One region of the Aminobacter sp. Piv2-1 genome, then DNA from elsewhere that is predicted to be linked to it. Evidence: predicted binding sites of a transcription regulator. Region 1 holds the regulator's gene; each other region holds the start of a gene.
The links. Region 1 encodes LexA, which represses DNA repair genes until DNA is damaged. Its sites were predicted from a motif close to TGTTCNNNNTGTGTTCNG; they were not measured.
Positions count from the first base shown of each region.

Region 2: AmiPiv_RS01215 (PA0069 family radical SAM protein) is a predicted target of LexA. The motif match lies at 1,452-1,469, and genes of this name have one in related genera.
Region 3: recA (recombinase RecA) is a predicted target of LexA. The motif match lies at 1,685-1,702, and genes of this name have one in related genera.

Region 1 is NZ_JARKMU010000016.1:48,751-52,021, reverse strand. Features, by position in the region: gene AmiPiv_RS23410 (molybdopterin molybdotransferase MoeA) at 1-1,027, shown strand, start outside; gene lexA (transcriptional repressor LexA) at 1,133-1,849, shown strand; gene AmiPiv_RS23400 (ComEC/Rec2 family competence protein) at 2,127-3,271, opposite strand, start outside.
Region 2 is NZ_JARKMU010000001.1:247,546-250,816, reverse strand. Features, by position in the region: gene AmiPiv_RS01230 (4-(cytidine 5'-diphospho)-2-C-methyl-D-erythritol kinase) at 1-89, shown strand, start outside; gene moaB (molybdenum cofactor biosynthesis protein B) at 95-637, shown strand; gene AmiPiv_RS01220 (glycosyltransferase) at 885-1,394, opposite strand; gene AmiPiv_RS01215 (PA0069 family radical SAM protein) at 1,542-2,696, shown strand; gene AmiPiv_RS01210 (ribonuclease HII) at 2,838-3,271, shown strand, end outside.
Region 3 is NZ_JARKMU010000005.1:252,521-255,791, forward strand. Features, by position in the region: gene AmiPiv_RS11560 (DUF1330 domain-containing protein) at 1-125, shown strand, start outside; partial or broken gene AmiPiv_RS11565 (hypothetical protein) at 102-295, opposite strand; gene recA (recombinase RecA) at 475-1,560, opposite strand; gene AmiPiv_RS11575 (carbohydrate kinase family protein) at 1,843-2,781, shown strand; gene AmiPiv_RS11580 (pseudouridine-5'-phosphate glycosidase) at 2,802-3,271, shown strand, end outside.

The DNA.
Region 1 (3,271 bases):
GCAGGACATCGCCGACCTGCCCGCCCGGCTTGCGCTGATCGGCGAGGCGGCTGCCGGGCGGCAGTTCGCCGGAAAGATCGCGCGCGGCCAGGCCGTGCGCATCTTCACCGGCGCGCCTGTGCCGGCCGGAGCGGACACGGTGGTCATCCAGGAAAACGTGCGCGATCTCGGCAACGGCGAGGTCGAGGTGTTCGAGCCGACCGCGCCCGGCCGCAACATCCGTACCAAGGGCCTCGACTTCAACGAAGGCGATCTCATCCTCGATGCCGGGCGCCTGATCGACCCGGCAGCGCTGTCGCTCGCGGCCGCCGCCAACCATCCGACGCTCGACGTGCAACGCGCGCCGCTGGTCGCGATCATCGCCACCGGCGACGAATTGCTGCCGCCGGGAAGCACGCCCGGCCCCGACCAGATCATCTCTTCCAATGCCTACGGCGTGGCGGCCATTGCCCGCTCGGTCGGCGCCCGCGTCCTCGATCTCGGCATAGCGCCCGACAAGACCGAATCGATCTCCGCACTCGTCCGGGAGGCGCTCGACGCCGCAGCCGACGTGATCGTCACCCTCGGCGGCGCCTCGGTCGGCGACCACGACCTGGTGCACGGCGTGCTGACCGACCTCGGCATGAAGCTCGACTTCTGGAAGATCGCCATGCGCCCGGGCAAGCCGCTGATGTTCGGACGGCTCGGCGAGACTCGCTGCGTCGGCCTTCCCGGCAATCCGGTGGCGAGCCTCATCTGCTCGCACCTCTTCCTGAAGCCGCTCCTGGCAAAGCTTGCCGGACGGGTCTACGCACCCGACATCCGCGAGGCCGTGCTCGGTGCGCCCATGAAGGCAAACGACCTGCGCCAGGACTATGTGCGCGGCATGGTGAGCGAGACCGACGCCGGCCTGGTCGCCATGCCCTTCGGGGTCCAGGACTCGTCGATGCTGCGAACCCTGGCCGAAGCCAATTGCGTCATCATCCGCGAGCCCTTCGCACCAGCTGCCGAATCTGGCACTGGCTGCCGGGTGCTCATGCTGCGCTGACCGCCCTCGGCACCTTCACCAAAATTTAATCGGTTGCGGAACACAACTGGAACATATAGTGTTTGTTCCGGGTTTGTTTTTCTTTCGATTCCCTTGGGGGCAGCGATGCTGACGCGCAAACAACACGAGCTTCTGCTGTTCATCCATGAGCGGCTGAAGGAGGCGGGCATCCCCCCGTCCTTCGACGAGATGAAGGAGGCGCTGGACCTCGCTTCCAAGTCGGGCATCCATCGCCTGATCACCGCGCTCGAGGAGCGCGGCTTCATCCGGCGTCTGCCCAACAGGGCACGCGCGCTGGAAGTCATCCGTCTGCCAGACTCGATCGCTCCGGGCCTCAACGCCGCCAGGAAGTTCTCGCCGAGTGTCATCGAAGGCAGCCTTGGGCGCAAGCCCGAGCCGTCGCGCGCGCTCTCGGCCGGCAATGACGACGACGCAGGTGCGGCGGTCGCCATCCCGGTGATGGGACGCATCGCCGCCGGCGTGCCGATCGACGCCATCCAGCACAGGACGCATTCGATCTCGGTGCCGCCGGACATGATTTCGGGCGGCGAGCACTATGCGCTCGAGGTCAAGGGCGATTCGATGATCGAGGCCGGCATCTTCGACGGCGACACTGTCATCATCCGCAATGCCAATAGCGCCAATCCGGGCGAGATCGTCGTCGCCCTGGTGGACGACGAGGAGGCGACGCTCAAGCGCTTCCGCCGCAAGGGCGCATCGATCGCGCTCGAGGCCGCCAATCCCGCCTATGAAACCCGCATCTTCGGCCCCGACCGGGTCAAGGTACAGGGCAAGCTGGTCGGGCTGATCCGGCGCTACTAGGGCAATTCAGGAAAAGCGCGAAGCGATTTTCCGCCCGGGATTGCGTGAAAGCGAGGAGATAGAGCGCTTTCGCGATGCGAGGGAAGGCGGAAACGCCCTCAACTCGCCCAGCGCTGGTTAGGAGCGATCGCCTCTCAGGGGGCAGAGCATCCGGTCAGGGTGCAGCGCGTCCGGGCTAGCTCGGCGGGCATTCCGAAGAATGCGCATTCTGCGCCTGGCTGCCTTTCTCGACCGCATTCATGCGATGCCGGGCGCTTCTGTCTGGCTGCAAAACGCTCTATGGCGCAGCCTTCTCCACTGGCGGCTTTGCACGGTCCCGGCGGAAGGGCGGCAGGCCCCGCGCCTCGCGGGAGAACGCCCGCTGCGCATGCCATGGCCGGTACGGCTCGGCTATCGCCCTCTGGATTTCGATTTGACGGACCGCCGCCTCCCCTTTTTCAGGCAAGAACGCGGCCACGCTGCCGAAACGCGCCAGGTCGCGCTTGGTGACCACGGTCGTCGCCGAATTCGCGCACGGGTCCCGCGCCGTCGCGTCGTCGATCACGATCAGGCTCGCCACGACGCATGCAGGTTTCGCCGTTGCCGCGTTGCCGGCATAGGCGATCACGGCGCCTGACGGGTGCTCGATGGTGCAAAGGCCGCCGTCGCAGATAAAGGCCCGCCGGCGGTCCGGTTTTTCTTCTCCTTGCAGGGACATGGCCGACTCTGGCGGCAGCGCGGCATCTGGCCGCGCGGCGGAGGCCTTCGCGGTCGGGGCCGCCTTGCCGCCCGCGCCAACCGGGCCGACCAGGTCCTCCGCCACAACCGCCCTCTTCCAGCTGTCGGTGATGAAGTCGCTCGGACGTGCGCGGTTGACCGCCAGCCTGCCGTCCGCTGTCGGCACGCCGACCAGCCGGCCGTCTTCGGAGATCAATATGTCTGGCGTCCTTGCCTCGCCGAGCAGCAGCAATCCACTCGCGGCGAACGGCAGGGCGGCTAACCTCAGCCGGGTGGTCGCCATGGAGGCGACGCAGAGCGCAACCGTCACGAGGATCACCGACCGGGCGGAAATCAGGCGGACGGCGTCGACCGGCGACCGCTCGGAGAACCATTGCGCCAGGGCGATCATCGCGCCCAGACCCCGCCCCATCGTGTCGAGGAACAGCCCATCCAGGCCAAGCGGCATCAGCACGCCGGCGGCAACCGCAAAAGGCATCACCAGCACCGAGACGATGGGCATCACCGCCAGGTTGGCGAAGAGGCTGAGCGGCGAGATGCGCTGGAAATGCCACGCCCCGAACACACTCGTCGCCAGCCCGGCGATCAGCGAGGTTGCCAGAAGCCCGACTGCCAGGGCCCAGAGCCTGCGCCACGTCTTTGCCGCGAGCGAACGCTGGATCGCCGGTTGCGCCTGGTCGGTCGGCCTGTCCGACCACCAGCCAT
Region 2 (3,271 bases), on a different contig from region 1:
ATAGTCCAGAGGCCGCCCGGGACGCGGCGGCCTCGATCGCAGCCGGGCGGCCCGGCTGGTTCACCGCCGCCACCACCACCAGGAGCTGAGCAAGATGGCAAGCGAGCCCCGTCCCTTCATCCCGGTCCGCATCGCCGTGCTCACCGTCTCCGACACGCGCACGCTCGCCGACGACAAGTCCGGCCAGACGCTGGCCGACCGGATCACCGAGGCCGGGCATATCCTCGCGCTCCGCCACATCGTCACCGACGACAAGGACAAGATCCGGCAATGCGTGGCCGCCTGGTCGCGCGATCCCGACATCGACGTCATCATCACCACCGGCGGTACCGGCTTCACCGGCCGCGACGTGACGCCCGAGGCGCTGGAGCCGCTGTTCGAGAAGCGCATGGACGGCTTCTCCGAAGTCTTCCACCGCATCTCCTACGACAAGATCGGCACCTCGACGATCCAGTCGCGCGCCACCGGCGGCGTCGTCAACGCCACCTTCGTCTTTGCGCTTCCCGGGTCGCCCGGCGCCTGTCGCGACGCCTGGGACGGCATCCTCAAGCCGCAGCTCGACTACCGGCACATGCCCTGCAACTTCGTGGAGATCATGCCGCGGCTCGACGAGCACCTGCGGCGCGGCGGCAAATAGGCCTGAGATCAGCAGGGCTTGATCGGTTCTTGTCCCCCATTTGGGCCTGATTTCGATCACCCCCTCACCGGTTCGCCCCTTCGACAGGCTCAGGGGCGAACCACCTTTCCCCCACTTCGCGAGGGAGAGGAATCATCAATCGCCGACGCTGCGATTCCTCTCCCCCAATTGGGGGAGAGGTGCCGAGCAAAGCGAGGCGGTGAGGGGGAGGGCCGTGAAGGTCAACCTTCGAGGCCAATGCCGCTGGTCAGTTCCGCGCCGGCGCGACCACGATTTCGGCTTCCAGCGTCTTCATCGCCAGGCCTCGGGCGATGCCTTCCGCATCGGCGCCGTTGCGGCCGAGAACGGCAGCCTGCTTCCTTGTGATCACCAGACCCTGCTCCAAAGCGCGCGGCCTCGACGTGACCCGCGCCCAGAACGGGCGGGCGCTCGCCTTCGAGCGGGCGAAGCGCGCTGCCATCGCAAGCTTGGCCGCATGGCGCATGACGTCGTCGGTCCACCCCTCCGCCAGCCGCGCGCCGGGCTCGAGCAGCAGCAGCCAGTCGCCCTTGGCCTGGGCGATGCCCGTCTTGATGCCGCCATCGGCGAGGAACACGCAGCCGGCATGCTCGGCGACATAGTGGGTCTGGTCGGTCGAGCCCCGGTCGCAGACGATCACCTCGCGGACGACGCCCTCGACGGCACCGCTAATCAGCGAGGCCAGCGTGCGCGCCAGCCCCTCCTCGTCGTTCCGCGTTTCGATCAGCACGCTCAGCATCCCTAGCCGCATATCCGAAAGCCGGCCGCGGCGCCAGCCATCCCTCATGCAGCACAAAGTTCTTGCTTTGTTCTACTCCATAAAATAGGAATAGTTTCATGTCGGACGAATCGACGCCCGGCAGGCTTCCCATCGGGAGACGGCGAAATGGAACCCATAGCGCGTGCCGACGTCGCGGCCTTCGGAGCCGGCAGGTCAGGGATGGCCAATGCCATGATCGAAGACAGCGGCATCCGCGTCCACCAGGAGCGCAGGCGCGGCCGTGGCGCCGGCGTCAACCCTTCGGGGCGCTACGAGCCGGTCAGCCGGCACGTCTTCGACGACGGCTGGAGCACCATCGAGGAACTGCCGCCGTTCAAGACCGAAGTGCAGGTCGAGAAGCCGCGCACCATCATCACCCGCAACGACTCGCCGGACATCTCCTTCGACCGCTCGATCAATCCCTATCGCGGTTGCGAGCACGGCTGCGTCTACTGCTTCGCCAGGCCGACGCACAGCTACATGGGCCTGTCGGCCGGGCTCGACTTCGAGTCCAAGCTCTTCGCCAAGCCCGACGCGGCGCGGCTGCTCGACCGCGAGCTTTCGAGGGACGGCTATCAGCCGCGCACCATCGCCATCGGCACCAACACGGATCCCTACCAGCCGATCGAGAAGCACTGGCGCATCATGCGCGAGGTGCTCGAAGTGCTCGAGGCGCGCAACCATCCGGTCGGCATCGTCACCAAGTCCGCACTGGTCACGCGCGACATCGACATCCTCGCCCGCATGGCCGAGAAGGGTCTCGCCAAGGTGGCGCTGTCGGTGACGACGCTCGACCGGCTCCTGGCGCGAACCATGGAGCCGCGGGCGGCGACGCCGACGAAGCGGCTGGAGGCGATACGCCAGCTTTCCGATGCCGGCATCCCGGTTTCGGTCATGGTGGCGCCGATCGTTCCCGGCCTCACCGACCAGGAGATCGAACGCATCCTCGATTCCGCGCGCGCCGCCGGCGCGACCGGCGCAGGCTACGTGGTGCTGCGCCTGCCGCTCGAAGTCAGCCCGATCTTCAAGGACTGGCTGCTGCGCCATTATCCGGACAGCTACCGGCACGTGATGTCGCTGATCCGCTCGATGCGCGACGGCAAGGACTATGATTCGGAATGGGGCAAGCGCATGCGCGGCAAGGGCCCCTATGCGTGGCAGATCGGCCGCCGCTTCGAGATCGCCGCCAAGCGCCTCGGCCTTAACTCCGAGCGTACCCCGCTTCGAACCGACCTGTTCAAGGCGGCTCCCAAGGAGCACGAGCAGCTCATGCTGCTCTGACGGCCGCGGGGCGCCGCCCCGCGACTGCGAGTTCCGTCCGGCCTCCCCCCGTGGCCAGTAGACGGTGCCTTCCCTGACCGCTGCCCCTGTGGTCTGGAGGGTCTTGCGGAGAATCGGAGCCGATGCGAGCATCGCCGCACCATGGCTCGCCCGCGTTCCGATTCTCCGCTTCTCTTTGAAATCGTGGAAAAGCCCGATTTCTCCTTCGAACGGAAGGCGATCGCCGCCGGCCATTGGCCCTGCGCGGGGCTCGACGAGGCCGGACGCGGCCCGCTCGCGGGACCCGTGGTCGCCGCTGCGGTGGTGCTCGATCCCGACAACATCCCCGACGGTCTGGACGATTCCAAGCGCCTGACCGCGCAGCAGCGCGAAGCCTTGTTCGACGAGGTGCTCAAGAAAGCGCTCGGCGTGGCCGTCGCTTCGGTCTCGGCCGACACCATCGACCGCACCGACATACGCAAGGCCAGCCTGGAGGCGATGCGCCGGGCGCTCGCCGGCCTGCCGCTGGCGGCGAGGTCTGCTCTCGCCGACGGCCGGGACGTGCCGCCCGGGCTTGCCTGCACCTGCCGGGCCCT
Region 3 (3,271 bases), on a different contig from region 1:
TCGTGGTCATTGAGTTCGAGAGCATCGAAGCGGCGCGCACGGCAGCAGCGGGTTACTTAGCCTTGCGGCATACGCGCGGCACTTCAGCCCCGGACTACGATTCAGTTATCGTCGAAGGCATATAGCCGCCAGGCAATCTCGTTGTACGGGTTGTGCGGACCGCGAACCGCAGGCTTTTCGGCTTCTTTGGCCTCGATCAGCGCAACGATGTCCGCGATCTCCCAAAGCTTGTCGGTGACGCCAGCGGCCATGGCCGGCGTGACGCGCAGTGAATGCGCACGAAGTTGTAATACATAAAGAAACTGACCCGCCACCCGGACGCCCTCGAAGGCGGAAATCCGACATTTGCAGGCGGTTCGGCCGGGGAATCCGCCTGGCCCAAACGAAAACCGCCGGCACGAAGGCCGGCGGTCATCCCTGGAAGCAATGATCCTTGCGGGAGGCGGCGGAAACCGTGCCGCCCCTACCACGCGCTCACATGGCGCCGGCATCGTCCTCGAAGTCTTCGCGCGAGCCGTTCTCCAGGAACTTCTCGGCGATCAGGCCGGCATTCTGGCGCAGCGCGGTCTCGATCTCGCGCGCCGTCTCGGGATTGTTGCGCAGGAACTGCTTGGCATTCTCACGCCCCTGGCCGAGACGCTGCGAATTGTAGGAGAACCAGGCGCCCGACTTCTCGACGACGCCGGCCTTGACGCCGAGGTCGATGAGTTCGCCGGTCTTCGACACACCCTCGCCATACATGATGTCGAATTCGACCTGCTTGAAGGGCGGAGCCAGCTTGTTCTTGACGACCTTGACGCGGGTCTGGTTGCCGACGACCTCGTCGCGATCCTTGACCGAGCCGATGCGGCGGATGTCGAGGCGGACGGAGGCGTAGAACTTGAGCGCGTTGCCGCCGGTGGTGGTTTCCGGCGAACCGTACATGACGCCGATCTTCATGCGGATCTGGTTGATGAAGATGACCATGGTGTTGGAGCGAGAGATCGACGCGGTGAGCTTGCGCAGTGCCTGGCTCATCAGGCGGGCCTGGAGGCCCGGCAGCGACTCGCCCATCTCGCCCTCGATTTCGGCGCGCGGGGTGAGTGCTGCGACCGAGTCGACGACCAGAACGTCGATGGCGCCGGAGCGTACCAGCGTGTCGCAGATCTCAAGCGCCTGCTCGCCCGTATCGGGCTGCGAGATCAAAAGGTTTTCGAGATCGACGCCGAGCTTGCGGGCATAGACCGGGTCGAGCGCGTGTTCGGCGTCGACGAAGGCGCAGATGCCGCCCTTCTTCTGGGCCTCGGCGACCGTGTGCAGGGCGAGCGTCGTCTTACCCGAGCTTTCCGGACCGTAGATCTCGATGATGCGGCCGCGCGGCAGGCCGCCGACGCCGAGCGCGATGTCGAGGCCGAGCGAACCGGTGGAGACCGTACCGATCTCGACAACCTGCTCGTTGGCGCCAAGCCGCATGATCGAGCCCTTGCCGAAGGCGCGTTCGATCTGCGACAGCGCCGCGTCCAGAGCCTTAGATTTGTCCACCGAATTGTCCTCTACAAGCCGCAACGAATTCTGCGCCATGATACATCACCCCCTGGTCATCAATGAAGGCCGCTCGATCCAATGTCGAGGTAAATTTGTATCTGTTTTGTTCTCATTTGGCAAGAGCTTTCAACTTATTGAAATATTGTGACTTTTCATCATGTGTTCTTTTTTCGTTTCGGCCGTATGCGTGATGCCATGTCGCATGCGGCAGCAATCGCTCCGGCGAACATTCCACATGCAAGGCGATTCGCCACGGTTGCTGCACCGGCACTGGCGAACTAAGTTCGCGGCTTCGAAATTCTGCCGGATGGCTCACCGATGACTGCACCGAAAATCCTCGCCATCGGCGGCGCCCATGTCGACCGCCGCGGCCGGATGACGGCCCCCTTCGTGCCGGGCGCGTCGATCCCCGGCTCGATGAGCGAGGATGTCGGCGGCGGCGCCTTCAACGCCCTGCGCGGCGCGGTCCAACGCGGCGCCACCGGCGTGATGATGTCGGTGCGCGGCGGCGACGCGGCGGGCGACGCGGTCGCAGCGGCGATCGCGGCAAGCGGCATCGAGGACCTGTCGGCCATCTTCCTCGACCGCGCCACGCCCAGCTACACCGCGCTGCTCGACCGCGACGGCGACGTGGTGGCAGCACTTGCCGACATGGGGCTCTACGAACTGGCCTTCGCCAAGCAGCTCAGGCGCGCCAAGGCGCGCGAGGCGGTGGAAGGCGCGGATGCCGTGCTGTGCGACGCCAACCTGCCGGAAGCCGCACTCTCGAAGCTCGCCGAGATTGCCGGCAAGCCGCTCTTCGCCATCGCGATCTCGCCCGCCAAGGCGGTGCGGCTGGTGCCGATCCTCGGCAGGCTGTCCTGCCTCTACATGAACCGGCGCGAGGCGGCGGTGCTGGCCGGCATCGCAGCCGATTCTGTGCCGGACGAATTCGTCCGCGGCCTGCGCGCCGCCGGGCTGAAGCGCGGCGTCGTCACGGCCGGCGGAAGCGGCGTGTTTGCCTATGACGCTTCGGGCCTGATCGGGATTGCCCCCCCCGCCCCGCGCCGGATCGTCGACGTCACCGGCGCGGGCGACGCGCTGGCGGGTGCTGCGACGGTCGCGCTGATGCGCGGCTTGCGGCTCGATGCCGCGCTGCGGGAAGGCATCGCCGCCGCCGTACTTGCGATAGAGAGCCCTTCGGCCGTGCCCGAGCTCGACACCGGGGCCTTCGACGAGGTCCTGGCCCTTGTGCCACACGCCGCCGAAATGGCATGAGGCCGCCCATGGAGATCAAGATGACGCCTGAAACCGCCCGCCCCTTCATCGACGTCCACGCGCCCGTGGCCGCGGCCCTGGCCGCCGGCAAGCCGGTCGTGGCGCTCGAAAGCACCATCATCACCCACGGCATGCCCTACCCCGACAACAGCGCCATGGCCGCCAATGTCGAGAAGATCATCTCCGACGAGGGCGCCGTGCCCGCGACCATCGCGGTGATCGGCGGCCGCGTCAAGATCGGGCTGTCCGACGGCGAGCGCGAATCGCTGGCCATGACCGGCGGCGCGATGAAGCTGTCGCGCGCCGACATCGCCTATGCAGTGGCCGAGGGCCGCACCGGCGGCACGACGGTGGCGGCGACGATGATCGCCGCCCACCTCGCCGGCATCAGGGTGTTCGCCACCGGCGGCATCGGCGGCGTGCACAAGGGCGCCGAGAAGAGTTTTGACATCTCGGCCGACCTCGACGAGCTGGCGCGCACGCCGGTGAT